4 regions of the Providencia stuartii genome follow, and region 2 is predicted to be linked to each of the others. Evidence: predicted binding sites of a transcription regulator. Region 2 holds the regulator's gene; each other region holds the start of a gene.

Region 1 (8,478 bases), 510 kb from region 2:
AAAACAGTGGCAAGCGCTAGTGTTAGGTAAATTAAATACGTTTAAACGCTACCCTGAAGATGCCCGCCGACGTAACCGAACAGGCATTCCTGTCGTGACGTTCGAAGTGGATGCACAAGGCTATATCATTCATAGTTCGTTGACGAAAAGTTCAGGAACTCGCTCTCTCGATAGGGAAGCGGAAAGAGTTCTTTCTCGCGCACAGCCTCTCCCCACACCACCGACTGAAATGCTAAAGAACGGCAAAGTGACAGTAAAAATGCCGATAGACTTTGCACTTGAAAATTAATGGTCAATTAGAGTAACAAAATGATTATACGAACAAATTTATTGCCAGCATCAACTCGAATCGCTAAATTTTGTCTAATAGCACTTATTGGACTACAAACCAGTCATAGCCTTGCGGAGGAATTCATGTCAGCACCAAAGGCGAAAAAACAACCTTATACGATGACAACACACGGAGATGTACGTGTTGATGATTATTATTGGTTAAGAGATGATAAAAGAAAGTCACCAGATGTCATTGATTATCTTGAAAAAGAAAATGCGTATAGTCAGCAGCAATTAGCGCAGGGTGAAGGGCTTAAAAAACAAATTTATGAGGAATTACTTTCGCGTATGAAAGCGGATGATGAGTCGGTTCCTTATAATTATAATGGGTATACCTATCGTAGCCGCTTTGAAGCGGGCAATAATTATCCTATCTATGAACGTCGTCCTGTTAATAGCCATGAACCTTGGCAGGTACTTGTCGATGGCAACCAGCGCGCAGAAGGGAGTGAGTATTATCGTTTAGGCACCCTGACGGTTTCGCCGGATAACAAAAACATCGCGATTGCAGAAGATAGAGAAGGTCGTAACAACTATAGTATCTCTTTTCGTTCTTTAGATAGCCAAGAGTGGCAGAATGCTGAACTGACGAATACATCGGGTAATATTGTTTGGGCAAATGACAACAACACATTATTTTATGTCAATAAAGATCCGCAAACCCTCTTACCGTACCAAGTTTTTTACCATCAAGTTGGAACACAACAGCAGCAAGATGTGATGGTATATGAAGAAAAAGATGATACTTTTTATGTCAGCTTGTCTAAATCGACATCAAAAAATTATATTTTTATTGGTATCACAAGTACCGAGACTGCTGAGTATCGTTTACTCGATGCAAATCAGCCACGTAAACAAGTTGAAGTCTTTCAAACACGTAAAACAGGGGTTGAGTATTACCCAGATCATTTCCGTGATCAGTTTTACATACGCTCTAATCATCAGAATCCATTATTTGGCCTGTATTCAGTAAAGCACATTGGTGACGATTGGAATACTGTGGTTGCCCCTCGCGATGACATTGACCTAGAAGGCTTTGAGTTATTTAACCAATGGTTGGTACTGGAAGAACGACAAAATGGTTTAGTGAATATTCGTCAAATCAATTGGCAAACCAAAGCAGAAAATTTTGTGAGCTTTGATGACCCTGCCTATATGGCATGGATTGGCAACAATCCAGAGCCTGATACCCGCAAATTGCGTTATGGTTATTCGTCAATGACGACACCATCTTCTGTTTATGAAATAGATATGCAGACGCAACAAAAGCAGCTATTGAAACAACAAGAAGTCAAAGATTTTGATAAATCGAAATATCAAAGCCAACGCCTATGGGTAACGGCCCAAGATGGTGTGAAGGTACCTGTGTCATTAGTGTATCGCAAAGATCTGTTTAAAGAAGCACAAAATCCATTATTAGTTTATGGCTATGGGGCTTATGGTTACAGTATTGACCCTTCATTCAGCTCCTCTCGTTTATCTTTATTAGACCGTGGTTTTGTCTATGCGATTGCTCATGTTCGCGGGGGTGGTGAGTTAGGGAAAAAATGGTATTTACAAGGAAAAACCATTAATAAAATGAACTCATTTACTGATTTTGTTGATGTAACAAAATCATTGATTAGTCAGGGCTATGGTCAACCAGGGCATATTTATGCCATGGGAGGCAGTGCAGGTGGGTTATTGATGGGAACGGTTGTCAATATTGCGCCTGAATTATATGAAGGTGTTGTCGCTTCAGTGCCTTTTGTTGATGTGGTTACCACGATGCTAGACCCCTCAATTCCATTAACAACTGGGGAATATGATGAATGGGGTAACCCTGAGAATGAAGAGGCGTATTGGCGAATCAAAGCCTATAGCCCGTATGATAATATCAAAAAGCAAAAATATCCCCATATGCTAGTGACAACGGGTTTACATGATTCTCAAGTGCAATACTGGGAACCAGCGAAATGGGTCGCTAAATTACGCGAATATAAATTAGGTGATTCACTATTATTATTAGAGACCAATATGAATGCAGGCCATGGAGGTAAATCAGGTCGTTATAATGCATTGAATGATATTGCTCTTGATTATAGTTTTATTTTAATGCTAGAAGATAAAAAACAATATTTCCCGCAATTAAAAAACTAATATACTAATAACCCATTATTAAATGGGTAATTAAAAGCAACAATCAGGTTATAGCCTCTTTACTATAACCTGATTGTTGTGCCAAAAATTTCAATACGAAATTTTCTTTTGAAGCAAGTGAGCGCATGTTTAATTATTGCGTTTACAGGAATGGTTTAATGAATAACAAATTAAAACTACTAGGAGCCGGGTTATTATATACAGGGCTTTATGGAATTGCTTTAGCAGAAGACACACAGCGACAAGATAATAAAGACATCATAAACTTTAGTAAATTAAAGGTTTCAGGTGCACAAACACAAACACCATTGGTTAAGGCTTTAGAACGACCAGGAGCATATAGCGCTGTTGGTACGGAGAATAAACTAGAAGGATTAGATAAAATTATTCGAACAATGCCAGGGACTTATACTCAAATGGATGCAAGTCAAGGTACTGTAAACGTGAATATTCGCGGCTTAAGTGGTTTTGGTCGCGTTAATATGATGGTTGATGGTGTTACCCAAACTTATTATGGTATTTCACCGAGTAATTATACTCACGGTCAGCAACCTAATAATGATTTTGGTGCGTTAATTGATCCGAATTTTATCGTTGAAGTTGAGGTTGAAAAAGGTCAATTAAATGGGGGGAACAGTGTTAATGCTCTTGCAGGGAGTGCCAATTTTAGAACAATTGGCATTGATGATGTGATATTCGATAAGCAGTTATATGGCGTAAGAAGTAAGGCGCGTTGGGGAGATAATGGCTTAGGTTATAACGGAATGGTTGCCGTTGCAGGAAAAACATTAACGAATTCAGATAATGGGTATTTTGGGGGATTGATGGCGGTCAGTGGACATAATATCCCTAGCTCCTATAAAAATGGTGCGGGTTATAATAGTGATGATTTTGCAACGGATAACACCTTTAAACAAAAGCCACAATCACAATTAGCTAAGTTAAAATATAAACCTAATGATAGCCATGAAATAGAGCTCAGTGGTCGTTTATATCAAAATAAATTAACGCGTCGTAAAATAGATAGTGAAGATTATTATATTAAATATAAATATACGCCACTTAATGAGCTAATTGATACTGAATTAATGATTAACTATGGTAATAGTAATCAAAAATTTAGCGGTGATTCATTAGGGTGGGCTTTACGACAAGGAGAATCTAAAAATATTTCCGAAGGTATTAATTTATCCAATACTAGCCGTTTTTCGTATGGTGATATGGATTATGAATGGCAAATTGGCTCTAAGTTGATGAAAAACAAATATGAGCGAAATGTCTCTAGTGCGGTTAATCAGGATACCTTGATTTATAATGCATTCTCACCAAGTGGGACATTAGATCTATCCAGCCTTTATACGCAATTTAACGTCAAATATGATATTTACAGCGCATCATTGAATTTAAATTACATGCACTATCAATTAAAAGGATTTAAACCTGCTTGTGACGATGATGTGAAATGTTTCCCTCAAGGAGATGCTTCAATCGATTTACGTGAAGGGGGATTCAATCCAGGCGTGCTACTCTCAGCTGAAATTATCCCAGAGTTTCAGCCTTTTGTGAGTTATTCTCATTCGATGCGCGCGCCTAATTCACAGGAAGTCTTTTTTTCTCAAAATGGCGGTAATTCGATGAACCCGTTTTTAAAAGGGGAAAAAGCACAAACATGGCAAATAGGCTTTAATAGCGTCAAACCTGATTTAATTGTACAAGGTGACCAGTTCAATATGAAAGCACTCTGGTTCAATACAAAAGTGAAAGATTACATCACGAGTAAACCTTATTTGCTATGTCGACCAAGAACAGAAGCAGAATTTGCATGGTGTTTAATGAACGACGATGTCTGGGATAAAGAGTTTCCTGATTTTATGCAGAAAAGTTATATCTATATGAATGATCCAAGAAACGTTAATTTACGTGGTTATGAACTGCAAGCTAATTACGATGCAGGGGTCTTCTATTCAACATTGTCTTACACCAAAGAAACCAGTGCTCAGCCTGTCTCAATTGCCAGTGTTGCTGACTTCAGTGCAGGTGATCTGACTGAGTTACCTGATTATTATTTGACGCTGGATAGTGGCGTTAGGCTATTCGATGAAACATTGAAATTAGGTTCGACTATTACAGTAACAGGACCTGCTAAGCGGATCGGTGTGGAATCGCTGGTCGACAATAATGGTGATGCATTTAAAGATAAATATGAAAAGCAACCTACCATTATTGATCTTTATGCTGATTATAAAATCAATAAAAATGTCAAATTGATGTTCTCGGTGAATAATGTGACGAATGAGACGTATTCGGATGCCTTAAATCGTTCAAACTCTACCGCTATTATGGAAGAACGTGGGAAGAATAATGCCACTGCAAGAGGGCGTTCCTATATGCTTGGGGGAGAAGTTCGTTTCTAACTTAATTATTGGGGTATCTAGATTAGATACCCCTTAAGACCCTTGATAGCGGTATGAGGCCTATCTCGCGGGTTAAAGGCTATTAATCCTCAAAAATCAGTCTATTATTTTCTGTTGATACGGGCCAATAGGACTCCTGCATTGGCTCGCCATTTTAAAACTGTCTGATCTTGTCCTTGCTAAATTTGATGACATCTTTTCAAAATTAATCTTGAGAAATGAATAGGTGAAAATTTTGAGAATAACCGATTCATTTATTTGCTGATTGAGCGAGGTGTACGTTTCGCTTTCATTTTAGTCACCTCAGTGACTTCACTTTCTACCCAACCATCATTGAGGCGTGTTTTCAATTTCTGCCCCAATTTCACCTGTGAAGTCTTTTTCAACACAGTGCCATCGGCCGTTTCACTGATACTAAAGCCTCGAGCTAAAGTGGCCAGTGGGCTAACAGTTTCCATTTTTGAGCAAGCTACCGCAAAGCGCTGTTTATAGCGATTAAGTAACTCGGTCATCATATTTTGCAGATGATATTGCGTTTGCTGTAATGAGCTGTGTCGTTTTTGCAATAAAGGGCGCAAATCTTGTTGTGACAGTCGACGCTGTAACTGATCATAGCGCAACTGAGCAACTTGTAAGCGTCGAGTCATCGCTTGATTGATCTTCTGATTTAGAAGACTCAATTGGTGCTGTTGTCTAGCTAAACGAAGTTGTGGATGTTGCTGCTGCAAGCGATGCTGTAAGCGGCTAAAGCGTTGTTGCTGGCCTGCAAGATAATAATCCATTGCCATTTCAAGGTGCTGTTGAGCGGATTGCAATTGACGTATTAGTTCAAGTTGATTGCGGCTGACTAACTCAGCCGCAGCTGAAGGTGTAGGCGCTCGAACATCGGCAACAAAGTCGGCAATCGTGACATCGGTTTCGTGGCCAACTGCACTGACAATAGGCAGTCGACTAGCAAAAATCGCTCTTGCCACAATTTCTTCGTTAAAAGCCCACAGGTCCTCTAATGAGCCACCACCACGTCCAACAATCAATACGTCGCATTCATGACGAATATTTGCTAATGCAATCGCTCGTGCAATTTGTGCAGGGGCTTGCTCACCTTGAACCGCAGTCGGATAGATAACGACTGGCAGTGAAGGATCTCGGCGACGTAAAATATGCAGAATATCGTGTAAGGCTGCTCCTGTTGCCGATGTAATGACGCCAATACGTTTAGCAGGAGAGGGCAGTGGTTGTTTATGTATGGCATCAAACAAGCCTTCCGCCCCTAATGCCTGTTTGAGCAATTCAAAACGCTGCTGTAAAAGGCCTTCACCCGCTGGCTGCATGCTGTCAATGATGATTTGATAGTCACCCCGAGGCTCATAGAGTGTTACCGTTGCACGAACTAAGACTTGTTGGCCATTTTGAGGCCGAAAAGTTACACGCGCATTTTGCCCGCGAAACATAGCCGCACGAACTTGCGCCTTGTCATCTTTCAACGTCAGATACCAATGACCAGAGCTAGGCTGCGAAAAATTCGATATTTCGGCGGTCAGCCAAATTCTCCCCATCTGACGGTCTAAAAGTTCACGAACCGCCTGATTGAGTTTGCTGACAGAATAAATTCCACTATTTTCTTGAGTTGACATGTGAGCTAGATCAAATTCTAAAACAATGACTTAATTGATTGATACTAACCTAGTCAGAACAGTTATCAAGTTTTTTTTCAAAAAAGGACTGGAGGCAAACGGTTTCGGTGTGTATAATGCCGCGGCAATATTTTATACCTTTCCACAACGCTGCCTGGTGAGATATTGCCTATGTTACGCATTAAAAAAGAAGCACTAACTTTCGACGACGTATTGCTCGTTCCTGCACACTCAACCGTATTACCAAACACGGCCGATCTATCAACTCAATTAACTGCAACTATCCGCCTGAACATTCCGATGCTCTCCGCAGCGATGGATACAGTGACTGAATCTGACCTTGCGATTGCTTTAGCTCAGGAAGGTGGTCTTGGCTTCATTCACAAAAACATGTCTATTGAACGCCAAGCGGAAGAAGTTCGTCGCGTGAAAAAACATGAAAGTGGTGTCGTGACTGACCCTGTCACCGTAACACCTGATACAACAATCCGTGAAGTTCAAGAAATGGCTGAACGTAATGGTTTTGCTGGTTACCCTGTCGTTGCTGCTGATAAATCCCTAGTGGGGATTATTACCGGTCGTGACGTGCGTTTCGTTACTGATTTGGATCAGCCAGTAACTGCGGTGATGACGCCTAAAGAGCGCTTAGTGACGGTCAAAGAGGGGGAAGCTCGTGAGATCGTGCTACAAAAAATGCATGAAAAACGCGTCGAAAAAGCCCTCGTCATTGATGATAACTTTCATCTGTTAGGAATGATCACCGTTAAAGACTTCCAAAAAGCAGAACGTAAACCAAATGCGTGTAAAGATGAACAAGGTCGCCTACGTGTTGGCGCGGCTGTTGGCGCTGGTGGTGGTAACGAAGAGCGTGTTGACGCGCTAGTTGCTGCGGGGGTTGACGTGCTGTTAATTGACTCTTCACACGGTCACTCTGAAGGTGTTTTACAACGTATTCGTGAAACCCGCAAAAAATATCCTGACCTGCCAATCATCGGTGGTAACGTTGCTACTGCTGAAGGCGCAAAAGCGCTGGCTGAAGCAGGAGTTAGCGCCGTTAAAGTCGGTATAGGTCCGGGTTCTATCTGTACAACACGTATTGTAACGGGTGTGGGTGTACCACAAATTACCGCTATTGCAGATGCGGTAGAAGCACTCGAAGGCACAGGGATCCCTGTCATTGCGGATGGGGGTATTCGCTTCTCGGGAGATATTTCTAAAGCGATTGCAGCAGGCGCTGCTTGTGTGATGGTTGGCTCAATGTTTGCTGGAACTGAAGAATCTCCGGGTGAAACCATCTTGTTCCAAGGTCGTAGCTATAAAGCTTACCGTGGTATGGGGTCACTGGGCGCGATGTCTAAAGGTTCTTCAGACCGTTATTTTCAATCTGATAACGCAGCTGACAAGCTGGTTCCAGAAGGGATTGAAGGACGTGTGGCATACAAAGGTCGCCTAAAAGACATTATCCATCAACAAATGGGTGGACTACGCTCCTGTATGGGCCTAACAGGATGTGGTACTATTGACGCCCTGCGTACTAAAGCCGAGTTTGTCCGTATCAGTGGTGCGGGTATTCAAGAAAGCCACGTACATGATGTGACCATTACTAAAGAGTCCCCGAACTACCGTCTGGGGCAATAATCGATAATGATTCAGGGTAGCTCCGTGAATAATGGCGGAGCTACCAATTTTCTATTTTTGACTTGAATTTTTGGAATTCTCCTCAAATGACAACAAATATCCATAAGCATCGCATTCTTATCCTTGATTTCGGCTCACAGTACTCACAATTGATTGCTCGCCGTATTCGTGAAATTGGCGTTTATTGTGAACTCTGGGCGTGGGACGTATCAGAAGAGCAAATCCGTGAATTCAATCCAAATGGTATCATCCTCTCTGGTGGCCCAGAAAGTACGACAGCAAATGATAGCCCACGTGCGCCTGATTACGTGTTTAATGCC
Region 2 (8,478 bases):
CGAAGGTAGCGCTGGCGACATAAACGTAGAATATTGCGTTTTTGGCTATCTGTAAATTTTAACCACTGAAAGCGTTCTTCCCTCGAACGAAAACAGCCTCGACAATAACCTTGTTCATTGGTTTGACAAATTCCACGACAAGGGCTTTGAATTTCAAAAAACTCGAGTTGCTCCGCCATATTGATATCACCTAACTAAAAACACCCATTAATGATATACTCCATGAATTAGATTATATCTACTATTTGGTTAATAAATAAACCTATTTCATTGTGTTCGATCCTATAGGTGCGTTATATTGATCGTTAAACGATTCAGTTTCACTTAGTTACTTTTAAGGGAGTTCTTTATGCGCTTACTACATACTATGTTACGTGTGACAGATATGCAGCGTTCAATAGATTTTTATACTAAGGTTTTGGGTATGCGTCTACTGCGTACCAGTGAAAACCCTGAGTATAAATATTCGTTGGCATTCGTCGGTTACAGTGACGAAAGTGAAGGTGCAGTCATTGAGCTAACCTATAACTGGGGTGTTGATAGCTACGAGATGGGAACCGCTTTTGGCCATATTGCGCTTGGTGTCGATAATGTTGCTCAAACCTGCGAAGATATTCGTCACGCGGGTGGTAACGTCACTCGAGAAGCAGGCCCAGTAAAAGGGGGCAGCACGATTATTGCTTTTGTTGAAGATCCCGATGGCTACAAAATCGAGTTGATTGAAAATAAAAGTGCCAGTAAAGGCCTAGGTAATTAATTTACCTTGATGAGTGAATCACTAGGCAGTGTGCTTCCTGCCTAGTTTTAGTTTATCTGCAAAATTTTTTTGGCTTTGGCATAATAGCCACTAACCAGAAACCTAATATAAAAACCTAATGTCTGATAAAAATAATCCCAATGCACTCGTTAACCGCTTCAGAGGATACTATCCTGTCGTCATTGATGTGGAAACGGGTGGGTTTAACGCCAAAACGGATGGCCTACTTGAAATTGCCGCCATTACTTTAAAAATGGATAAAGACGGCTGGTTATCCCCTGATGAGACCTTACATTTTCATGTAGAACCCTTTGAGGGAGCAAATTTAGAACCAACAGCTTTAGCCTTCACCGGTATTGATCCCACTAACCCATTACGTGGTGCAGTTAGTGAATACGACGCTTTGCACGCTATTTTTAAAATGGTACGCAAAGGGATGAAAGCTACCGATTGTAATCGAGCCATTATTGTTGCTCATAATGCGACATTCGATCATAGTTTTGTCATGAATGCAGCTGAACGTGCAGGCTTAAAACGTAATCCATTCCACCCATTTGCCACATTCGATACTGCGGCATTAAGTGGTCTGGTTTTCGGACAAACGATTTTAGCGAAAGCTTGTGTGACAGCGGGTATTCCATTTGATGGCAAGCAAGCTCACGGGGCCTTATATGATACGAATCGTACCGCACTGTTGTTCTGTGAATTAGTAAATAAATGGAAAAAGCTAGGTGGTTGGCCACTCGCAGAGCAAGAGTAACCCCGCCCCCCTTAAGCCCCTTAAGATACAAAAAAACCGCATTAGCTTAACCTATGGGGCTAATACGGTTTTTTAGATTTACTCGGCGTTCTTAACTAAGCAGATACTTACTCCGCACGAGTCTCATCCGCAGAGCGATACTTATCAGCAGTTTCTTTAATCAGTGACTGGAGTTCACCGCGCTGATACATTTCCATGATGATATCGCAACCGCCTACTAGCTCACCATCAACCCATAATTGTGGGAAAGTTGGCCAATTAGCGTATTTTGGTAGTTCTGCACGAATATCTGGATTTTGCAGAATATCGACATAAGCGAAACGTTCACCACAAGCAGATAAAGCTTGAACTGCCTGAGCAGAAAAACCACAGCTAGGGAGCTTAGGAGAGCCTTTCATGTACAGAAGGATTGGGTTTTCTTTAATTTGGCGCTCGATTCTTTCAATTGTCGTCATTTTTACTTCCTTAGAACATGGGTGCTGATTTGCAGTCAGTCGCCATCGTCAGCCATTTTCTCAACGATGGCGACTAAGCTAGAATATTTGACCGGAATGTTAAAACGTGATTGTTTCATACAATATGCCAGTTTTACAGGGGTATTACTATAGCACTCCAAGCTGGAAAAAGGGATTTTTTCTAGAATCCCGTTTTAAGTTACACGAACTTGCTTCAGCAAGGCAGAAAAGCGCGATCTTAAACTCTATTGATTAAGATAATTATCTCTATGATTTTAAGGTGTTTTTGTTGAAAAAATTTGGTAATATATGACGCAGAATATCCATGCCTATAACTCGGCAAGCATCTCATGCTATTATTAATCTATTAAAGAATAAGCAAGACCGCATGAACGTTCGGTTCGTGTATAACTCATAGCAAGATATACGTATTAAATTATTTGCTCACTTTTATGAGCACCACACCCATATGTGTTGTTTTAAACGCAAACAAGGAGTACGCAATGTCATTTGAACTTCCCGCTCTACCTTATGCTAAAAATGCGCTAGAACCTTATATCTCGGAAGAAACCTTAGAGTATCACTATGGTAAACACCATAATACCTATGTTGTTAATCTCAACAATTTAGTCAAAGGTACGGCTTTCGAAGGTAAATCACTGGAAGAGATCATCAAGACTTCAGATGCGGGTATTTTTAATAACGCCGCACAGGTTTGGAACCATACTTTTTACTGGCACTGCTTAGCACCAAATGCGGGTGGAGAACCAACCGGTAAAGTTGCTGAAGCCATTAATAAAGCTTTTGGTTCTTTCGCTGAATTCAAACAACAGTTCACAGATGCTGCGATTAAAAATTTCGGTGCCGGTTGGACTTGGCTGGTTCAAAAAACCGATGGCAGCTTAGCTATTGTGAATACATCAAATGCGGCAACCCCTATCTCTGGTGATGATAAACCTATCCTCACTGTCGATATTTGGGAACACGCTTATTACATTGATTACCGTAATGCGCGCCCTAAATACCTAGAGAACTTCTGGGCCTTAGTCAACTGGAAATTCGTTGAAGAAAACCTCGCTTAATCATTTTCTTTAGAGAATAGCTAAAGGGCGAGTCAATACTCGCCCTTCTTAATTTCACCTTTAATTAAACAGTAAAATTAAAAAATATGTACTGCAAAAGCAATGATCACAGCCAAAGAACCTAACGCTGCTAATAGTCCAAATTTAAAATCTGTATCCATGAGTCCCTCTCATCATAACGAACAGTTAACCAGCAAAATAACCATAACTTATACATGGTTAAATAAGTATGACATGACGATTTATAAAAACCAGTGTCTATATCACAGGTTATAACATCAATTATTTCTTTTGTTTTTGCGCTAGATCAGACAAAATCGATAACTAATCGCTAAATTATTGCCAGTTAAGGCACTATGCCTCAATATGTAGGTAATATTAGGTAATTTTTTAATAAGAATTCATAACAAGACCGATTATTGGTCAGGAGTTTTTTTTTCCCATGGCAACGATTAAAGATGTGGCGAAGCGCGCTGGCGTCTCCACCACAACCGTATCCCATGTAATAAACAAAACGCGCTTCGTAGCTGATGATACTAAAGCGGCTGTTTGGGCTGCGATAAAAGAACTCAACTATTCACCGAGTGCTGTTGCTCGTAGTTTGAAAGTTAATCATACAAAATCAATTGGCCTACTCGCGACATCAAGTGAGGCGCCTTATTTTGCTGAAGTGATTGAGTCAGTCGAGAATAGTTGCTATGAGAAAGGTTATACCCTTATTTTATGTAACTCTCATAATAACTTAGGTAAGCAACAAGCTTACTTACAAATGCTTGCGCAAAAGCGTGTTGATGGGCTACTCGTCATGTGTTCTGAATATCCCGATAAACTAATCCATATGCTGGAAGATTATCGCAATATTCCTATGGTCGTCATGGACTGGGGCACTTCCCGTGGTGATTTTACCGACAGTATCATTGATAACTCTTTTCATGGCGGTTACCTCGCAGGTCGTTATTTAATTGATCGGGGTCACCGTGACATCGGCGTGATCCCTGGCTCTTTAGAACGCAACACCGGTATTGGTCGACTGACGGGTTTTAAAAAAGCCATGGAAGAAGCGAAAGTGACTTTACGTGATGAATGGATCGTGCAAGGCGACTTTGAACCAGAATCTGGTTATAAAGCAATGATGCAGATCTTAAGTAATAAGCAAAAACCTACTGCCGTGTTCTGTGGCGGTGACATTATGGCGATGGGCGCAATTTGCGCTGCGGATGAGATGGGATTGCGTGTTCCTCAAGACATTTCTATCATTGGCTATGATAATGTGCGCAATGCGCGTTATTTTACTCCCGCGTTGACGACTATCCACCAGCCTAAAGAGCGTCTAGGCCAGATGGCATTCGCTATGCTGCTTGATCGTATTGTGAACAAGCGCGAAGATGCACAAACGATTGAAGTCCATCCTCGCCTAGTTGAGCGTCGTTCTGTCGCTGACGGACCATTTATTGACTACCGTCGTTAATTAAGGCGCTAACCATTCGGCGTTGAGTGTTTCACTATCCCCAAGATATTCAAGTAACCAACTCAACGCCGGTGATGTATTCTTTTCCACCCACGTTAGACAGCAAGGACTCGGAGGGAATGGCTGAGATAGCTGCAATTGGGCTAATTTCCCCTCATCACAAAAGGGCTTTGCTCGGTGCTCAGGTACCATGCCAACACATAAGCCATTAACAAGACATGTCATACCATTTTCCCAAAATGGCACCACTAAACGCCGCTGATTATCTAATGCCCATGTATCTCTTTTCGGCAAGTTACGTGAGGTATCTTCAAGGCATAAACTTGGGTATTCGCGCATTTGATCGTCTGTCAATTTTCCTTTTAGCTGCGCCAGAGGGTGGTTTGGACTGGCCACACAACGCCATGACATAAACCCCATATCACGAAAACTATAACGCTCTCCGATGGGTGAAGCACGCGTCGCACCAATCGCAACATCAACACGCCCATCGGCGAGTGCATCCCATACGCCGTTAAACACTTCAGGATGAATATATAATTCGATATCAGGAAAATGACGATAGAAATCTAAGATCAGTTGCTCTGTTCGCTGAGGTTTGACAATACAATCTACCGCGATACTAAACTGCCCTCGCCAACCATTTGCTGCCTGTTGACATTGGTGACGCGTTTGTATCATTTTTTTGATAACGGAGCGACTTTGCTTGATGAAAATCTCCCCTGCCTCAGTTAAGGCAACATCGCGGTGACGACGTTCAAAGATAGGTACAGCAAGCCATTCCTCTACTTGCTTAACCGTATAGCTAATTGCTGAAGGAACACGATGCAGTTCTTCCGCAGCGCCACTAAAACTTCCCGTTCTTGCAACGGCATCAATAACTTCTAGAGCATGAGCTGACCACATAATGATACCTTTCAAAAATTTTGATAGCAGATTCCAAATATTACCGTTTCACAATGTAAAAATACAACCTATAAAATAGAGTCTCTGTTAACAATTATGTAAATTCTGGATAAGTAAGCTTCCATGACAAATTCTGCGACAAAAAACTCCCCAGGCTTTATGCTTTACCTTGCTGGTTTGAGTATGCTTGGTTTTTTAGCCATCGATATGTACCTGCCTGCATTTGGTTCAATGCAAACGGCATTAAACACTTCTGAAGGTGCGATTAGTGCTTCTTTGAGCATTTTCTTAGCTGGTTTTGCCTTTGCACAACTTTTGTGGGGGCCATTATCTGACAAACTGGGACGCAAACCGATATTGATCGCAGGTTTATCGTTATTCATTGTGAGCTGTTTAGGCATTTTATGGGTAACGGATGCGACTCAACTCCTTATTTTGCGTTTTTTACAGGCGGTTGGCGTCTGTAGTGCGGCTGTGCTCTGGCAAGCTCTGGTCATTGACCGCTATGATGCTGCGAGCACTCAAAAAGTCTTTGCTTCGATTATGCCTTTAGTGGCTCTTTCTCCGGCTTTAGCACCGTTATTAGGTGCATGGGTTCTTGAACATTATGATTGGGAAATTATTTTTATTGTCTTAATGGCTGTTGGTATTTTATTGTTAATTCCAACCCTGTTATTGAAAAAGAATCCTTCAAAAGACATGACGGTGGATTCCCATGACCAAGAATCTATTTCGTTTTTAAAACTACTGGGTTCACGTATCTATAGTGGTAACGTGTTAGTCTACGCTTCATGTAGTGCGGGTTTTTTTGCTTGGTTAACAGGTTCACCATTTATTTTAAGAAATATGGGTTTTAACCCTGCTGATATTGGTTTGAGCTACATCCCACAAACGCTAGCATTTATTATTGGTGGCTATGGCTGCCGTTTTCTATTAATCAAAATTCGTGCTGAAGTATTATTTCCATTACTGTTGGTCGGTTATGCGGTGAGCATGTCGATACTCTTTTTGATGGCGATATACACAACACCGAGCCTCACCATGATCTTAATTCCATTCTGTTTTATGGCAGCAATGAATGGGGCGTCTTATCCAATCGCGGTGTCAAAAGCACTCAATACCTATCCACAGGCTAGCGGTAAAGCCGCTGCATTACAAAATGCTTTGCAACTTGGTTTATGTTTTTTAGCCAGTTTATTGGTTTCAGCGTTACCTTTCGATCCTTTATTATCGACAACCGGTGTCATGGCGGTGACCATCATACCGATGGTTATTGGTTATTTTATGCAATATACAAAAGATTGCACCAAACAGACTAATGAAAGAACAAGTTATCAGAATTAACAACCTGTTAACTCATCAGCCACTGCTTTGTCGTGGCTGATTTCCTCAAAAAACCCTCTTCCGACCATCTTTCTATGATTATCCACACCTTATCTGATACTCTAATTCAGTGTTATCGTTTAAAATTCTCCTTTTTTACCAAAAGTGACATTTTTCGCCATTGTTAAATAAAATTATCACTTCTATACTCGGATAATACTTAGTCCGAAGTGATTTTTGAGTTAATACGATATTCATGGTTTAAACTCAGGGCGCGACGGTATAAATGCGTTCCTGTCTTTGTGAAGCAATTCTTCGCAATCCTACACCTTCAGCAAGCTGAAATTCTATCTCAAAAACCTTCATCTCAAGTTGGAGAGCATATGAGCACTTGTGTAGATGAAACCAAAACTAAAGTTTCTAATTGGCAAAGAATCGCAGAATCTTTATTAAATCAAGCTGGAATTGAAATAAACGGCTCTAGACCGTTCGACATCCAAATACATAATACTGATTTTTATAAAAGGGTTCTGCAAAAAGGTTCTCTCGGTCTAGGCGAGAGTTACATGGACGGTTGGTGGGACTGTGAACGCTTGGATATCTTTTTTTATAAAGTTTTAAAAGCCAAGCTTGATACAAAGCTGCCAAATAACCTCACAGATATCATGAAAATCGCCATGGCGCGCCTACGAAACTTGCAAACAGAGAAACGCTCTTGGATTGTTGGGGAAGAACATTATGATTTGGGAAATGATCTTTTTACCCTAATGCTAGATCCTTATATGCAATATTCTTGTGGCTATTGGAATCATGCAACGACACTTGAGCAAGCACAAGAAAATAAATTAGATTTAATCTGTCGCAAATTGCAAATTGAGCCGGGTATGCGTCTGTTAGATATTGGATGTGGATGGGGTGGCCTAAGTGCTTATGCTGCACGCCATTATGGCGCATCTGTTACCGGTGTTACCATTTCTAAAGAACAACAAAAATTGGCTCAAGAACGTTGCGCTGGCCTAGATGTTAATATTATTTTGCAAGACTATCGCGAACTAAATGATAAATTCGATCGTATCGTTTCTGTCGGTATGTTCGAACATGTTGGACCTAAAAATTATGCAACCTATTTTGATGTAGCACGCCGCAATATTAAAGACGATGGCTTATTTTTGTTACATACCATTGGCTCTAATAAAAATAAGGTAAATGTCGACTCATGGATCGGTAAATATATATTCCCCAATGGCGTACTTCCTTCCATTCAAAATATAGGTCAATCCAGTGAAGGAAAATTTGTCATGGAAGATTGGCATAATTTTGGTGCTGATTATGACAAAACGCTCATGGCTTGGTATGAGCGCTTTTTAAATAGCTGGCCTGAATTAAGCGAGAATTATACGCCTCGCTTTAAACGTATGTTTAGCTATTATTTAAATTCCTGTGCTGGTGCTTTTCGAGCCAGAGATATTCAGCTATGGCAAATTCTCTGGAGCCCCAATGGGGTCAGCGGCGGAATGAGAGTACCACGTTAATTAACCAAGCGAGTATTCTTTAAAACCGTCGTTAAGGCTCTATTATTGAGAAAAAATCTCTTGATAGAGCCTTAATTTCGTCGTGAGTATTAATTTATTAGTCTTTCGACTAAAAAACGTTATTATATGTTATCTTAATAACTCTTTACGTATAGACTATGCTCAAACAGTATTATCCACCAGCTGAATTGAATG
Region 3 (8,478 bases), 780 kb from region 2:
TTTTATACTGGTACGTCGTTGTACCAAAATTCTGCCCATTCCATCGTGGACAACAATATAAGTAGCACGGTGACGCAAGTTTTCTGCTCGCATCTGCCTACGTGTAGCTTGGGCGATCACTTCATTGTTTTCATCAACAATATCAACCCACTCAACCACCTCGGTTTGTTCATCCATCCTTAAAACCTTTTTATCAATCTGTTAACACAGTTTTTATGCCATAGAATTATTGCTGAAATCGGTCAAGCGAACAGCCTGTTACAAGGTATTCTTTTCGCGATCAGCTTGCAAGCCATAGCAAGCAAATTTGAGTATGACAATCACAACTTGGCGGTTTTAATCGTCGGTTATTTCTCTATACAACCACCTATTTTAAGAAAATAAAACACAGTCTCAGCAAAATCGCTGAGTTGCTGCTATAGTTAGCTCAAATGAGCCTTATTTAACTCATCCAACTTTTCACAGGAGGCGATTATGCGGATACTGATTACTGGTGGTACAGGACTGATAGGTACCCCTTTGGTTCAACGGCTTGTCGCGCGTTCAGACGAGGTGACTGTATTAAGTCGTTCTCCGCAAAAAGTCTATAGCCATTTTTGCAAGGCTGTCGAGTGTTGGACTTCATTGCAAGATAAAACGAATCTGAATGAATTCGATGCTGTTATTAACTTAGCAGGGGAACCTATTGCGGAAAAACGCTGGAGTGAGGAACAGAAAAAGCTATTATGCGATAGCCGATGGAAAATCACACAGCGTTTAACAGAATTAATCGCTGCAAGCGATACACCCCCCCATACTTTTTTATCGGGATCCGCTGTTGGTTATTATGGCGACCAAGGCCAAGTCGTTGTCGATGAATCAGAGCAACCACATGATGAGTTCACTCATTATTTATGTCAGCATTGGGAAGCACTGGCACAAAACGCACAATCGGATTCCACCCGTGTTTGCCTGCTGCGTACCGGTATTGTCCTTTCACTAAAAGGTGGCGCGCTTGCGAAAGTGCTCCCTATATTCAAGATGGGTGCTGGCGGGCCAATTGGCCATGGTAAACAATTTATGCCATGGATTCATATCAATGATATGGTAAATGCTATCTGTTTCTTACTTGATAATAAAACATTATCAGGACCATTTAATATGACCGCCCCCTACCCTGTGCACAATGACCAATTTGCGGCAATCTTAGGTGAGGTCATTAATCGTCCTGCTTTTGTCCGCACTCCCGCATTCGCGATTAAAGCCATTCTCGGTGAAGCTGCTGCACTCGTTCTAGGCGGCCAACAAGCAATCCCTAAACGCTTAGAAGAGGCGGGTTTTCAGTTTGAATATATTGAATTAAAAATTGCTTTAGAAGACCTATTTAAAAACCAATAAATGAAAGAGCCATAACTGAGTTTATGGCTTAGTTTATTTTCTCATGTTATGACAACATGTTATTTTGCCAAGCTTTCACTGGCTTTTCTTCTTATTATCTTACGCCGTAGGATTAAACAAGTCTAAAATCGCATAAAAACAATAAATAAATAAAACAATCACCTTATTAATTAATCCTTGTGATTATCAGCCATATACCTTTTATTTTTTTAATATTCGTCTATATATATTTTTGAACATTGAACTATTACCTAACTACACGGGTGGTAATTGATATGAAAAGATTACTTATTTTAATTTACAGTGTTGTCAGCTATCTCTTATTTTTAATTGGCATTGGCTTTTTATTTCTATTGTTAACGAATATTGGCATTCATAATATGATGAGTAATGACAGTATATCAGGTATTATGCCTTGGTTAATAAATATTGGTTTAATGATATTATTTGCTTTATCGCACTCCATACCCGCCAGATTAAAATTCAAACAACGTTACCCTTGCTCACCTGCCATTGAACGTAATACTTATGTGTTTGTTTCGGGTGTCGTTCTGATTTTGTTAGCCATATATTGGCAGCCTCTTCCAGGAAAATTATGGCAGCTACCTAGTCATAGCATGGGCGCAATCCTATTAAATATTATCGGAGGCCTAGGCTGGATAATCTGTATTGCTTCAACCTTTATGGTCAGTCATACTGATTTATATGGCTTACGCCAATCATGGTTACAATGGAAAAATAAAGCATATACCCACATCCCATTTCAAATGAGAGGGTTTTATAAATTAACACGCCATCCTATGATGACTGGCTTTTTAATCGCCTTTTGGTTCACGCCAGATATGACGAGTGGACGATTACTATTTAATATCGGCATGACGATTTATATTTTTTGGGGTATTTATCTAGAAGAAATTGATTTAAAAGAAACCTTAGGTAAGGAATATCACGAATATCTAAAAAAAGTCCCCAAAATCATTCCCAAATTATCGAAAAATCACTATAAATAAACTTGAACAATATGAATTTAATGATGCTATAAATAAGCCTATCACTAGCATCATCGCTCAACATGATAATGAAGCTTATTGATGAAATATCAACCTCAATAAGCTTTAGTGATTATTTTGCGCCTTGCCAACGGGTAAAGAGCTCTTGTTCTAATTCAATATCAAATTGATCAAGAATACGATTAACCGTTTGGTCTACAATATCAAGAATCGTTTGCGGTTGATGATAAAAAGCGGGCATTGGAGGCATGATCACCGCCCCCATTTCAGCAGCTTGAACCAGTAGTCGTAAATGCCCTAAATGTAACGGCGTTTCACGAACGCCTAATACTAACTTTTTACCTTCTTTTAATACGACATCGGCAGCTCGTGTCACTAGCGTATCAGTATAGCTATGAACAATACCTGAAAGTGTTTTCATGGTACATGGCATAATCACCATACCTGCTGTACGAAAAGAGCCCGATGAAATCGCCGCGGCAATATCGCGGCTATCGTAATTATGGTCAGCCAGTTGTTGAACCTCTTTGACTGTATAGCGAGTTTCTAGTGATAATGTTTGGCGGGCAGCAGCACTCATCACTAAATGTGTTTCCACATTTTTAACAGGTTTTAGCACCTCTAATAGCCTAACGCCATAAATTGCACCACTTGCCCCTGTCAATCCAATGATTAGCTTCTTCATCCTGCTCCCCGTACGATTCATGTTTATCCATGCTAATAGTAGCAATTATCGCAACGAAAAGCCTCTAAATCTATCAACCACAATCCCAGTTATATACCACTTTACTGAAATCTTTATTTTTTAAATCATCCGGATGAATAAAGAAGTTACCGACACCGATATCTCCCCACAGAATGCCGGTCTCATAATCACTGTCTATTTGCAGTAATAGGACATAATCTTGAATTTCTTCACGATATTCCCTTGGGTCGGTTTGAGTAAAAAATGGGTAACCCCCAAGGCGATGGCCGTTAGCGCCAAAGTATTCATTATATGGCTCTAACCATTCATCGTAAAAATCTTCACCTGCAAACTGCTCTTCATAATCATATAGATTATCAACACCTAACACTTTGCGACCAAACTGAAAATCTTCCGAACTTATATATTGCGTAGATGGCGTAAATTCGATACTAAATTGCCCTTCAATCGGTGAGTAATACTCATCGTTATAAGCCGATTCAATTGCAGAAAAGTCTTGTTGCAGTTGTGAAGCGTCTTCAATGATATTTTCCCAATAGATAACGCGAAAATCTTTTTGAGCTTGTAGATCATCAAAGTCTGCACCATACAAGTCATCACCACCAATAAAAAACTGCAACAGCCCTGTTTTTGGGTAGTGTTCAAGTGGAGGTATTTGTGCAAAGTTGATTTGCGCTAACAGCTTTAGAGGAACGCCATGACTATCAACGGGAAAATCTGTGCCTACAGGCAAATAAGGTACTCCGCCGATACGACTTTCCCATAAAATGGGATTCTCGACTGACGTTAAAGACATATCCAATGTCGGCTTTTTTGTCGCGGTAATGTTAGCTAAAAAAGGTTTTAATACATCTGGTAAGGCGGTTAAATCCGTCATGAAGAGTTCCTTAAACACATAAGTAATTCGATTAAAATACCCCATCTCGCCAAAGCCTCCATCGGATATAACTGGAAATCTTAATCGTGATTAACTTATCAGTTGCAACAACACATTATTTTTCACGCGAACAACCATATTCAGCACTCCATCCTTCGGAAGCCAATGTGTTTTCTTTTGATTTAATATTCTGACTTTGACTGATCGGTTATTAATGTTTATAGCATTACAGCCCAGTGGTGCATCTGTTGAGTCCGCTATTTATCAAGGATGGCTCCCCATTATCGTCATACTCTTGAGCTGATTTAAGGGGCTTAATCATTGGTTTAAGTAGGTCCATCACTCATTGCCATTATATTCCCTCCTCGACTTTATTAGAGGGAATGATTCTCGCTTCTGTAGCAGGCAATACGGGGAGTATTTATGTTTTTCTTGCACTGTGCCTCTACATACAGCTAGCCTCTTGACCTTTGAGCATCGCTTTCGCGTCAGGCCGTTCCCCTTAGGCAAGCCGTGTATCAATTCACCCTTGGAGGATCATTACCGACCCGTTGAAACAGAAGGCACAAGCTAAATGGTGTTCAGCAGATTTCTCGCTGGCATTTATGAATGAGAACATGGCACTGCCTTTGTTTATTCATGTTGTTTACTGAGTTGTTTAAACACGGGTAATACCACTGACCAAATGTTGACACTATGATTTTTCTCATAAAAAAACCAGCCATAATACAATCGGCTGGTTTCTTATTAACCTAGAAATAATTAACCTTCGTTGTAAATTTCTAAATTTTCAATTTCGTTTTGATCTTTAATTTTTAACTCGTCATCTTTACGTAGATTCTCAAGATAATCTAAGTAGCTTTGATCGATATCTTTTGTGACATAAATACCATCAAACACTGAACATTCAAATTCATTGATTTCCGGATTTTCTTCACGAACAGCAGCAATAAGGTCGCTAAGATCTTGGAAAATTAACCCATCAGCACCAATTAATTTACGGATCTCATCAACTTCACGACCATGAGCAATTAACTCATTTGCATTTGGCATATCAATACCATACACATTTGGGAAACGAACTTCTGGCGCCGCAGAGGCAAAATAAACATTTTTTGCACCTGCCTCACGTGCGAGTTCAACAATTTGCTCGGAAGTCGTACCACGAACGATTGAGTCATCAACTAATAATACGTTTTTATCACGAAATTCAGCACGATTTGCATTCAGTTTACGACGAACTGATTTACGGCGCTCTTGCTGACCTGGCATGATAAAAGTACGACCAACATAACGGTTTTTCACAAAACCTTGGCGGTATGGCTTATCTAGGATATGAGCGATTTCTAAGGCAATATCACAAGATGTTTCAGGAATTGGGATGACGACATCAATTTGCAAATCTTCCCACTCACGCGCAATTTTCGCGCCAAGCTTTTGCCCCATGCGTAACCTAGCATTATAAACCGATATTTTATCGATAAATGAATCTGGGCGAGCAAAGTAGACATACTCAAATAAGCAGGGGGTTAATTGAGGATTTTCTGCACATTGGCGCGTATACAATTGCCCTTGTTCTGTCACATAAACCGCTTCACCAGGTGCTACATCACGTAAGAATTCAAAGCCTAACGTATCAAGAGCAACACTTTCTGAAGCAACCATGTACTCTTGCGCGCCATTTTCTAATACGCGACGTCCTAAGACCAATGGGCGGATACCATAAGGGTCACGAAACGCTAACATCCCATGGCCAATAATCAGTGCAACACAAGCGTATGCCCCACGTAATCTTTTATGCATCTCTGCAACCGCAGTGAAAACATTATCTGGCTCCAATGGAAAATGATCGAAGCGATCCAATTCATAAGCCAAGATATTCAATAGGATCTCAGAATCTGAGGTGGTGTTAACATGGCGACGAGCGGTTTCAAATAAACGGCGCGTAAGTTCATGCGCATTTGTCAGATTACCATTATGAGCAAGGGTGATACCAAAAGGCGAGTTCACATAGAAGGGCTGTGCTTCCGATGCGCTCGAGCTTCCTGCGGTTGGATAACGTACATGACCAATACCCATACAACCTTGTAGTCGAAGCATATGCCGCGTTTCAAAAACATCTTTTACGAGGCCATTCGCTTTACGTAAACGAATATTATTTTTGCCATCAATGGTAGCAATCCCTGCTGCATCTTGCCCACGGTGCTGTAACACCGTTAAAGCATCATAAATTGATTGGTTGACCGGTGTTACACCGGCGATACCGACAATACCGCACATTTAGTCTTTCCTCATCAGCCAGACGGAGAAATATTCTCCGGTAGGAAACTTGACGCATTTTGCAGGTAGTCAAAAAACCACCTGATTATATGACTGAACTGCGGAATAAGTTCTGAACGTTGCCAATCCTCACTTTGAGGCAAAGGTGTAAAGGTATCGAGAAAAAAGAGTAATGCCGATACAATCAATACCCCACGCAACGCTCCGAAGCAGATCCCCAGAACACGATCTGTACCCGATAAGCCAGTTTTTTGAACTAGAGAACTAATTACATAGTTAACTACTGCCCCGACAATTAATGTAGCAATAAACAAGGCAGCGATAGCGATGCCATTTCTCACGAGTACATCCTCAAAGCGTGTAAAATATTCCGCCAAATAAGGATAAAAAGTACTCGCAACAAAAAATGCACAGCCCCATGTAACCAGCGATAACGCCTCTCGAACAAACCCACGGATCAGGCTTACCAGTGCCGAGAAGCCAATGATGGCAATAATTGCGTAATCTAACCAGACCATATCTTATTCCAAAATTCGCACCCACGGCAGTGGCTGGAGTGCATTCTAACAGAAAACGAAAACGTTTGCGTAACCAATTTACATACAATTTAAAAAAACCAACGGCGAAAAGAAAAATTCTTCTTCGCCGCTGTAATTGATTAAAAGCTCAAGCTTTTTATGATATTCCTATTTAAGCATCATGGTTTAAAAGCCCTAATCTCACCTTGTAAACCGGTTATTGACCTCAATTCAGGTAAAGCACTTTCTAAACGCTGCCTTGATGCTTCTGGTCCAACAAAGATCCGTGTCAATTGCCCATTAACAGGTCGAGAAGGTACCGTATAAACCTGATATCCTGACAATCTTAATTTAGCGACAATTTCCTCCACTTTTGCAGAATTTTTCAACGCACCCAGTTGTACCACAAACGCTTTGCCTTGCGGTGCCTGAACTTCAGGTTTAGGCTCCGGTTTTGGCTTAGGTTCTGGTTTAACTTCAGGTTTCGGCGTTGGTTTCGGCTCAGGCTTTGGCTCCACCTTTATTGGCTGCTCAGCAGGAATAGCCGGCACGTCTTGAGCTGTGGAAGCTGATTGACTTTGTTGTTGCTCCTGCCTTTGCTCAGACAGCGCTTCTGACAACATCGCTTCCGATGCTTCTCCAGATGCGGCATTTTGTGTCAGTGGTGCAATGGCTTCAATATCCTGCTCATCACCCGGTTTCGGTATAATAGGAATGGCCGCAAATTCATTTTCATTATATTTCTTATCACCATCCAGTAACGCCGGTAATACAATGATCCCCGCCGCCACTAATACAATGGCACCGACAAGACGATTCTGAAATTTACTTGCCACTGACTCTATCCTTTTGCTTTTTCTAACAACATCATCACATGTGCGACAGTATGAAACGAACCACAAACAATAATGACATCCTCATCCGTCGCATCAAGACAAGCTTTCGCCCATGCATCATCAACAGAATCAAACACCTGTGGAGATTCAAGATACTGGCTCAACTGTGATGCAGGGGCTCCACGAAACTCCGTCAGCGGTGCCACATACCAATCTGTCACTTGCTCAGATAAACACGCTAATGTGCCTTGAATATCTTTATCGCCAAGCATACCGACGACCGCTCTCACCCTACGCCCTGGCACGGTGGGTAACTGTGCTAAACGCGTAACCAGATAACCTGCCGCATGCGGGTTGTGTGCAACATCCAAAATCATCAAGGGTTTTTCATTAATTATCTGAAAACGCCCAGGCAGCTGTGCTGATTTCAACCCTTCATGTATTGCTTGGTCGGTAATTTTATCGGCCAGTGTGCGATCAATCTCTTTCAAGCAGCAGATAACCCCTAATGCCGTTGCTGCATTCGCTAGCGGTACATTAGGCACAGGTAAATTCGACCACTGGCATTGATGACTGTGCCATGACCAGCTGTTATTTTGCTGTTCGAAGGACCAGTCTTTGCCGCGACGAAACAGAAGAGTTCCTATTTTATCCGCATATTCACCGATAGATTGAGGCATATCCGGTTCGCCAACCACGCCATAACGGCCACCACGAAAGATACCGGCTTTTTCATGACCAATATGTTCTCGGTCTGATCCCAGCCAATCCGTGTGGTCAAGAGCAATACTGGTGATTGCGGTTACGTCTGCATCCACAACATTCGTTGCATCTAATCGCCCACCTAAACCCACTTCCAAAATCACAACATCTA
Region 4 (8,478 bases), 2.0 Mb from region 2:
AAACCACTATTCTCGAGTCGGGTCATGATGACGACGGGCAATGGGCGGCATTGACGGAGAATATCTTTCATCCTCAAGGAGGAGGGCAGCCAGCAGATATTGGTTGGATGAATGATGAGCCTGTTCGTATTAAGAAACACTCGAATGGATTAATTATTGCTTATTTAAACTCAAACCAAGATTTGCAGAGTGGTGATACCGTTATTGCCCGTGTTGATAAGGCGCAGCGTCAACACCATGCCGCTTTACATACTACAGGACACTTGCTGAGTTGGGTTATGTCACGTTTTGGTTGGCAGGGACAAAAAGGGCATCACTTTCCTAATGAGTCACGGGTTGAATTCAGCGCCATCGGAGATAACGCCACACCTATCGAGCAACTTGATGATAAGCAAATAGAAATGCTAGTGAATCAATCTATCAGTGATGATTCACCTGTATTAATCGGGCAACGCGATACGTTACGGCTTTGTGGTGTTTCTGAAGGTGATGAAGTGCCATGCGGTGGTACGCATGTCGCATCACTTGGTAAAATTGAACAGTTTTCAATTAAATCAATGAAGTATAAAAAAGGCATACTGCGGATCAGTTACGACGCGAAGCATATCGAGCATTAAATACTGTCACTGAGGTGAGAGTAGGTCATGACGACGGTTGCATTTAATTCCCCTTCCATGCAGAGGTAGGAATGGGGAAAGTCACAGCTAAAAGCATAAAAATCGCCTTCTTCTAGTAGTACTGTCTGGTCGTTTTTTAAACGTAGCATCAATGACCCTGTATGCATCATGATGTGTTCATGGGTTCCACTCATGTGAGCTGGACTATTAATGATGGCGCCACGTTTCATTTTTAGCTGCCATATCTCAGAAATATTGCCCATATTGATCCGAAATTTAAAGAGCTGTGAATAATCGCCTTGTAGGGTGGAGGATTTGACGAAATAGGGGTAAGTTTCATGCTGTAATGCAAATAAGTCGCTCAGAGGGAAACGTAATGCAATGGCAATAGCTTCTAGCGTATCAACGCGAGGGTTGGAATCACCCGATTCTAATTTAGAGAGCGCGGCTTTTGAAATGCCTGATAGGCGCGCAAGTTCATTCAGGGATAAATTTCGTGCTTGCCTCAGATGGCGTACTTTTTGACCAATTTTAATATTGATTTTTTTATCCATATGCTGTCTTCCCTGAAAATTAATTTATGCTATTAATTCTAGCATCATAGCAACATTATGTCAGAAATGTACTGACGAAGGCATAATATTTTGGCAATAATCTCGAAGTGTGAAAATTAACGTGTTTGATAAATAAATAAGGTTGCACATTCTATCAAACAGGACTTTTTTATTTTTTCAGAAGAAATTATAGTGAACAAAATACCCTTGTAGAGATTCACTATGCCGTTTGATATTTTATCTCCAGAGATGGCAATCTGCTTTTTTACTTTACTGTGCGCTTATTTGGTCTTTGGGATGGCTGGTTTTGGTTCTGCGTTAGTCGCCACTCCAGTATTAGCGATGTATCTTCCTTTAAATATGATTGTGCCGACTCTTGCCCTTATTGACTTAACCGCGGCATTAATCAACCTTGTTAAAGATGGTAAAAACGCGGACTATCATGAAATTAAATGGATTATTCCATTGATGATCGTGGGGAGTTTAATTGGGGCTGCCATTCTATTGAAAACGCGTCCTGATATCCTGATTTTACTGTTGGGTATATTTGTTATTTTTTATGTACTGAATACGTTCTTTTCAAAGAAAGCCCAGCCACATTTGTCAAAAGCATTTGTTGTGCCTTTCAGCTTAATCGGTGGGGTTTTTAGTGCCTTATTTGGTAGTGGTGGTTTTATTTATGCTATGTATTTATCAAGCCGCATCACAGATAAACAGCGATTTCGCATCACCCAGATGACCTTAATCGGTTTTAGTACATTGACACGTGTTATTATATTTTTAGTGATGGGTGTTTATGTCAATATGGATATTATTTTGATGGCGCTAGCTTTTTCTCCCGCTATGCTAATAGGAATCTGGGTTGGGCGCCATATTACACTGAAAATATCCCGTGATACGTTCCTTAAAATTATTAATGTTATTATTTTAATTTCAGGTGTTGCTTTGTTATATCGTTATTTTTTCATTTTATAATCGGTGCCCAAAAATAAAAAACTATCAGTACAAAATATAGTTTATGATACGAGCGCCTTTTGTCATCTTTTGTTAGTTATGATGATGATGGGTTTTTATGTCAAAACTAACCCTAACTAATAGTGTTTAAAATGGATGCTTCATAACGGAAGCAATGAATATCAAAATGAGCTCTGATCATCAGCGTTTTCAATATCTTCGTCGTACCCCTTCATTTGCTATTTTTACGATCACGACCAGTATCGCAGTGATTGGTATTGTCATTGGACTCAGTATTCCAATGGTCGCACTGCGATTAAATAGCTATGGTGTTGGTGAGTTATATATCGGTATTATTTCTGCTGCACCTGCCTTAGGTATGTTTTTAATCGCACCGGTTGTTCAGCGTATTGTGCACTGGTGTGGAAAGCGGCAGGCGATGTTATTTGCCACGGTTGTTTCGGCTATGAGTTTATTGCCGTTGCTCAGCACGTTGCCATTGTGGTTACTTTTCCCATTACGCCTGATTACAGGACTTGCGAGTGGTGTACTTATCTGTTTAGGAGAAACGTGGATTAATGAGCTTTCTCCTGAAAATAAGCGGGGTCGAATATTGGCTATTTATACAACGGTATTTACTGTAAGCCAGCTACTTGGCCCTTCTTTTATTGCTTATTATGGGGTTGAAGATAAGTCACCTTTACTCATTTGTACTTTGCTCCATCTTATATCCATCGCACTATTTTTAGCGATGGAACAAAAGGTGGGAGACCATATTTCAGCCACGGCAAGTGAGTCTCGTTTTTCTATTATTCAATTTGTGAAATTTGCCCCCGGTATTTGTGCGGGCATCCTGTTTTTTGCCTTTTTTGATGGTACCATTTTGTCAATATTTCCTATCTATGGGATGGGGATGGGGCATACCGAAGCGATTGCAGCAATGATGATTAGTGCAATATTGGCGGGGGATGCGATTATGCAAATGCCGTTTGGTTGGCTCGCTGATCATATGAATCGTGAAAAATTATACCGAATTTGCGGCATTGTCACGTTTGGTGCAAGTTGCTTATTGCCATTACTGATTACTCATAACGTCTTAATTTGGTTACTGTTGTTTGTCTTAGGCGCAACGGCAGGGGCGATTTACACAATTGCTCTTGTGCAAATTGGACAATATTTTCGTGGCAATGACCTCATTATCGCCAATGCGGCAGCAGCAATGCTATGGGGAATTGGTAACCTTTCTGGACCATTATTAGCTGGCGTAGCAACATCGATTTCACCATCAGGGCTGCCCGTTCTCCTAATTCTTATTGCAGCGGCATTCCTCTGGTTTACCCGTGAGAAATATAGCGCACAGGCGACTCAGCGAGTCTAAACTGGCTTTCTGTGCCAGTTGTCTGAACTGGCACAGAAATGTGTCTTATCTATTCAACACTCTTATAAACGACTAAATTTTCGGTAAATTCATCGGGGCGATGATCTGTCCAAAATAATGTCATACCAGATGGTGCTGGTTTAACCTGTTTTGATAATACAATCAGCCAGCGGCAATGCGCTGGTTTTTCAAAGCGATCTTGTCGCTGATGCAGAATGTTGGTGTAGTAGTACAGCATAGGGGCTTCAGATTCGCCTATATTATCCGAGGCCATACAGTCATTATCATGATAATGATCATCTAGCTGTTGCGCTAAATCGACAAATACTTTTTCAAATCCTTTGGCATAGTCAATCCAACCTACAAATAAGGTGAACGTGACCCCCCAAACAATACACATGCCTAATGCCCAGTTCTGTATGGCTCGCAATGTTATTTGTTGGCTGAGGAAGGTACTACGTAAAAACCAAATAGCAGTGAGAAGCGTTGCAGCCACCAAAGTCAACGCTGAAAATGGCAGGTGGTAGCTCATGGGAAGCCATTGACTAAAAAACTGAAGCCAAGTTTCAGCATGGCCAGAAAGCGCGATAACGTAGCAAACCCAAAGAAAAATAATCAGTGCAGACCAGAATGTTGCCGCAAAATATGAAAAATAGCGTAATGCTCTCTCTGGAATAGAAAACAGTGTATTTGTACCTAAAATAGCCAATGGAGCGATAAAAGGTAATAAATAAAGTGCTCTACCTGTTGCTGACATCTGTAAAAATACAATTCCCAGTAATGGGAATATTGTAACTAAATACTCATTGTGATTGCGTAATCGTTTTAAAGGGTTCCTTAAAAAATAAAGGGTTGCCAGTATTCCAGAAGGAAAGGCAAATAAAAGGACAGATGCTGGCACGCGTGTTAAGTTAGCCTTAGCGCCTAATTTTTCAACGGAAAAACCTAAAAATCGTCCAATGTTATTTTCCCAAAACCAAGTGATAAAAAGATCTGGGTGTTGCAAATATAATAAGATAGGCCAAGGTAAAATAAAGATCAGTGAGCAAAGGCCCGCGATGATGGCGGGTAGCCAGAATGTTTTTTGCCGGCAATGCGGTAGGAAAATAGGCGTAAGTAGTAAGCTGATCCATAAGACACCAGGTACAAATACGCCTTTTGATAACAGGGTAATAGCCGTACCAGCCATAAGCCAACATGCGGATGCGACAACTTTTTCTTGGCGTATTAGCCCTAAAATGCCATATAAACCAATGGTTGCTCCTGTCACCAATGCAATATCCGTGAACATGTCATGGCTATGTCTTAAAATACCGGGAGCACAAACATAGAGTGCGAAAGCCACCCAAATACGTTTATCCCCAATGTCTGCTGCATGGAAAGCGCGACGTGCTAGCAAAATAAAAAATGAAAAATTAACCACTGAAAACAATAGAGTAGCACTACGGGCAGCATCGTGAAGCGGCATTAAGCCAGACAGCAAATGTGAAGTGAGCGTCGCGACCCAGTAGTACAGAGGGGGCTTTTCCATAAAAGGTTCGCCCGCATTGGTAGGCACTAACCAGTTATTGGTTTCGAACATGGTTTGGATGATACCAAAGCTATAGTTCTCATCTTGCTTCCATGGCGTATGCCCATAAATACCGGGCAAAAGATAAATAACCAGGAAGCCAATAAATAAAGTTAGTGATAATTGTTTAGGGGATAATTTTTTATACATTGTTTACAGTAAATATATTCCAATAATTAATAGCTCGGCGTAATGTTTAATTTTAACCTAATAAATAAAAATAAACTGTTATAAATGAATCTTGTTAACATTATGAAATAAAAGTTAATTTTTATTTACTTTTTGAAGGTGTGATTATATTTTTTGCAGCGTTACATTTTTGGTAATAAATGCGGTTAATGAAAATTAAAACCTCATTAATTGAAATTAATTTATCTTGTTATTATTAACAAAATAGAATTTAACTCTAACAAAGCATTTATTAACTACAGCTAAACGAGAGTAAAATCTATTAGTAGTTTATTGAATGGGGTCTATTTCTTAACGTTATTAAAGTCGGAAGAGGTCACGTAGCCATTGAATTTAGCTATCAATAATATCGAGGAAGAAAGAAAGACTAAAAATTTACGTTAAGTTTGCTTTGCTGCACGCTATCTGCTGCTTAAATTCGAAAACACTTGATCAGTACACCTGTTTAGATTGATAATTGCCCGCTTCAGAATCTGCCATTTCGACCATAAAGCCAAACGATTGCGTAAAATCACTCTTCATTAAGTGAATGACTTGGCTTATGAGTTTTTTTAAAAAAGTAATCGTTTTCGTGAGCGGAATTTGGCGCTTTTAGTTATGTTTAGCAGGAGTATCTCCATGTCTGGCCAACAGGCTTCAACCAATTGCAAATTGGATAAATTTTTTAAAATTTCCGCGCGTGGCTCTTCGGTTCGCCGTGAAATCATTGCTGGGTTAACGACGTTTTTAGCAATGGTTTACTCCGTTATTGTTGTGCCTGGCATGTTAGGGCAGGCAGGTTTCCCTCCTACCGCAGTGTTTATTGCGACCTGTTTAGTTGCTGGTTTTGGCTCATTATTAATGGGGCTATGGGCTAATCTCCCAATGGCAATCGGGTGTGCTATTTCACTAACCGCATTTACGGCATTTAGTTTGGTGTTGGGGCAAAATATTAGCATCCCTGTTGCGCTTGGTGCCGTATTCTTAATGGGGTGTTTATTCACCATTATTTCAGTGACAGGTATTCGCAGTTGGATCCTTCGTAATATGCCAATGGGCATTGCGCATGGGACAGGGATCGGTATCGGGCTATTTTTACTGCTGATTGCTGCCAATGGGGTAGGGCTGGTGATTAAAAATCCAAATGCAGGCCTACCTGTAGCACTGGGGGATTTCACCTCTTTTCCTGTTTTAATCTCATTAGCGGGCTTAGCCGTTATCTTTGGTCTGGAAAAGCGTCGTGTACCCGGTGGTGTTTTACTGGTCATTATCGCTATCTCTATTATTGGGTTGATCTTTGATCCCGCCGTTAAATATCAAGGTTTCTTTAAACTGCCTTCTTTCGGGGAGGATGGTTTATCACTGATATTTAATATGGATATTATGGGCGCATTACAGCCAATTGTGTTACCGAGTTTATTAGCTTTAGTGATGACTGCCGTCTTTGATGCAACGGGAACAATTCGCGCTGTTGCAGGTCAAGCGAATTTGCTTGATAAAGAGGGGCAAATTATTAATGGTGGTAAGGCATTAACAGCCGATTCGGTGAGCAGTATCTTTGCTGGTGCAATTGGTGCTTCTCCTGCTGCCGTTTATATTGAGTCAGCGGCAGGAACGGCAGCTGGTGGACGCACAGGTTTGACCGCTGTTGTCGTTGGTGTGTTATTCCTGTTCATTTTGTTTTTATCGCCACTGTCTTATTTAGTTCCCGCTTATGCGACGGCTCCCGCTTTAATGTACGTTGGCTTACTGATGCTCAGTAATGTGTCTAAACTCGACTTTGATGACTTTGTCGATTCGATGTCAGGCCTATTGTGTGCGGTATTTATTGTTCTGACATGTAATATTGTCACCGGTATTATGTTGGGCTTTGCAGCGCTGGTGATCGGCCGTATTTTTGCTGGCGAATGGCGTAAGCTAAATATCGGTACCGTCGTGATTGCCGTTCTTTTGGTAGCTTTTTATGCTGCTGATCTAGCTATTTAAGATTTGTTATTCTGTGGGGGAGGGCTCGTTAGCCGCCCCCTAATGTATTATCGCGATTAATCTTAAAGTTTGAATTATTTTCCCGCCGAGTAGTGAGTTAAGGATAGAATAGATAAAAGGCGGTAAATCATGTGAAACCCGCAGGTTTTCACGAGTTGCTGGCTTTACTGAAAAATTTTATGGCCTGACGAGCTACCTAATATTCTGCTACGACGGGTCATATTTGGGTCTTGGTTCGTTTAGTTAATCAGTAAGGGCAACATGGAAATTTTCTTTACTATCCTCATCTTAATTTTGGCTGTGTCTGTTTCAGGCGTGGTGACAAAAGTCATTCCTGTTCGTGTTCCATTACCCTTGATTCAAATTGCGATTGGTGCGTTATTGGCTTGGCCTCAGTTTGGCTTGCATGTCACGTTTGATCCTGAATTATTTATGGTGTTATTGATTCCACCATTGTTATTCGTTGATGGCTGGAAAACACCAACCCGTGAATTTTTCCAAAATGGACGCGAAATCTTCATTTTGGTATTAGTGCTGGTATTGGTGACCGTTGTTGGGATTGGTTATCTTATTTACTGGCTGATGCCTGGTATTCCATTAATTGCTGCATTTGCACTTGCCGCTGTTCTTTCACCAACGGATGCCGTCGCCCTCTCTTCCATTGTGGGTAAAGGCCGAATTCCAAAACGCATGATGAGTGTGTTGGAAGGTGAAGCTCTCATGAATGATGCTTCTGGCCTTGTTGCTTTAAAGTTTGCTGTGGCGATTGCCATGGGAACGATGGCATTCTCTGTTTCCGGTGTGACCATTGAGTTCTTTAAAGTTGCGATAGGTGGATTATTGTCCGGTATCGTCGTGACTTGGGTTTACAGTAAATCGCTTAGACTGATGAGCCGCTGGAGTGGGGATGATCCTGCAACGCAAATCGTGTTTATGCTCTTGCTGCCTTTTGCCTCCTACATGATTGCTGAGCATATTGGCTTTTCGGGCATTTTGGCAGCGGTTGCTGCGGGTATGACGATCACTAAATCTGGTGTGATCCGTAATGCTCCTCTGGCAATGCGACTACGTGCTGACAGCGTATGGTCGATGCTTGAGTTTGTATTTAACGGACTGGTGTTTATCATGCTCGGATTGCAATTGCCGGGAATATGGGAAACCTCTGTACTGCAAGCTGAATTAGACCCGAGTGTAGAAACTTGGATGTTATTCGCGGCTGTTGCGGTTATCTATTTTGCTTTGTTGATATTA

The links. Region 2 encodes PurR, which represses purine synthesis genes. Its sites were predicted from a motif close to CANGCAAACGTTTGCNTG; they were not measured.
Region 1: the regulator PurR is predicted to act here: its motif matches at 6,612-6,629, upstream of guaB (IMP dehydrogenase).
Region 3: the regulator PurR is predicted to act here: its motif matches at 6,823-6,840, upstream of cvpA (colicin V production protein).
Region 4: the regulator PurR is predicted to act here: its motif matches at 5,753-5,770, upstream of P2E05_RS02465 (NCS2 family permease).

The regions. Positions count from the first base shown of each region.
Region 1 is NZ_CP119546.1:2,094,033-2,102,510, forward strand. Features, by position in the region: gene P2E05_RS09135 (energy transducer TonB) at 1-289, shown strand, start outside; gene P2E05_RS09140 (S9 family peptidase) at 310-2,472, shown strand; gene P2E05_RS09145 (TonB-dependent receptor domain-containing protein) at 2,631-4,886, shown strand; gene xseA (exodeoxyribonuclease VII large subunit) at 5,141-6,520, opposite strand; gene guaB (IMP dehydrogenase) at 6,692-8,158, shown strand; gene guaA (glutamine-hydrolyzing GMP synthase) at 8,245-8,478, shown strand, end outside.
Region 2 is NZ_CP119546.1:2,608,964-2,617,441, forward strand. Features, by position in the region: gene P2E05_RS11410 (DUF1289 domain-containing protein) at 1-179, opposite strand, end outside; gene gloA (lactoylglutathione lyase) at 350-757, shown strand; gene rnt (ribonuclease T) at 876-1,517, shown strand; gene P2E05_RS11425 (Grx4 family monothiol glutaredoxin) at 1,625-1,972, opposite strand; gene sodB (superoxide dismutase [Fe]) at 2,476-3,054, shown strand; gene P2E05_RS21930 (YnhF family membrane protein) at 3,132-3,215, opposite strand; gene purR (HTH-type transcriptional repressor PurR) at 3,497-4,522, shown strand; gene punR (DNA-binding transcriptional activator PunR) at 4,523-5,428, opposite strand; gene punC (purine nucleoside transporter PunC) at 5,552-6,772, shown strand; gene cfa (cyclopropane fatty acyl phospholipid synthase) at 7,135-8,283, shown strand; gene P2E05_RS11455 (helix-turn-helix transcriptional regulator) at 8,442-8,478, shown strand, end outside.
Region 3 is NZ_CP119546.1:1,826,684-1,835,161, reverse strand. Features, by position in the region: gene yfcD (NUDIX hydrolase YfcD) at 1-177, opposite strand, end outside; gene P2E05_RS07950 (TIGR01777 family oxidoreductase) at 475-1,377, shown strand; gene P2E05_RS07945 (methyltransferase family protein) at 1,653-2,387, shown strand; gene P2E05_RS07940 (UbiX family flavin prenyltransferase) at 2,500-3,072, opposite strand; gene P2E05_RS07935 (YwqG family protein) at 3,146-3,970, opposite strand; gene purF (amidophosphoribosyltransferase) at 4,733-6,250, opposite strand; gene cvpA (colicin V production protein) at 6,265-6,768, opposite strand; gene dedD (cell division protein DedD) at 6,948-7,604, opposite strand; gene folC (bifunctional tetrahydrofolate synthase/dihydrofolate synthase) at 7,610-8,478, opposite strand, start outside.
Region 4 is NZ_CP119546.1:572,688-581,165, forward strand. Features, by position in the region: gene P2E05_RS02440 (hypothetical protein) at 1-617, shown strand, start outside; gene P2E05_RS02445 (helix-turn-helix domain-containing protein) at 614-1,171, opposite strand; gene P2E05_RS02450 (sulfite exporter TauE/SafE family protein) at 1,394-2,146, shown strand; gene P2E05_RS02455 (MFS transporter) at 2,313-3,503, shown strand; gene P2E05_RS02460 (ArnT family glycosyltransferase) at 3,553-5,223, opposite strand; gene P2E05_RS02465 (NCS2 family permease) at 5,881-7,227, shown strand; gene P2E05_RS02470 (Na+/H+ antiporter) at 7,489-8,478, shown strand, end outside.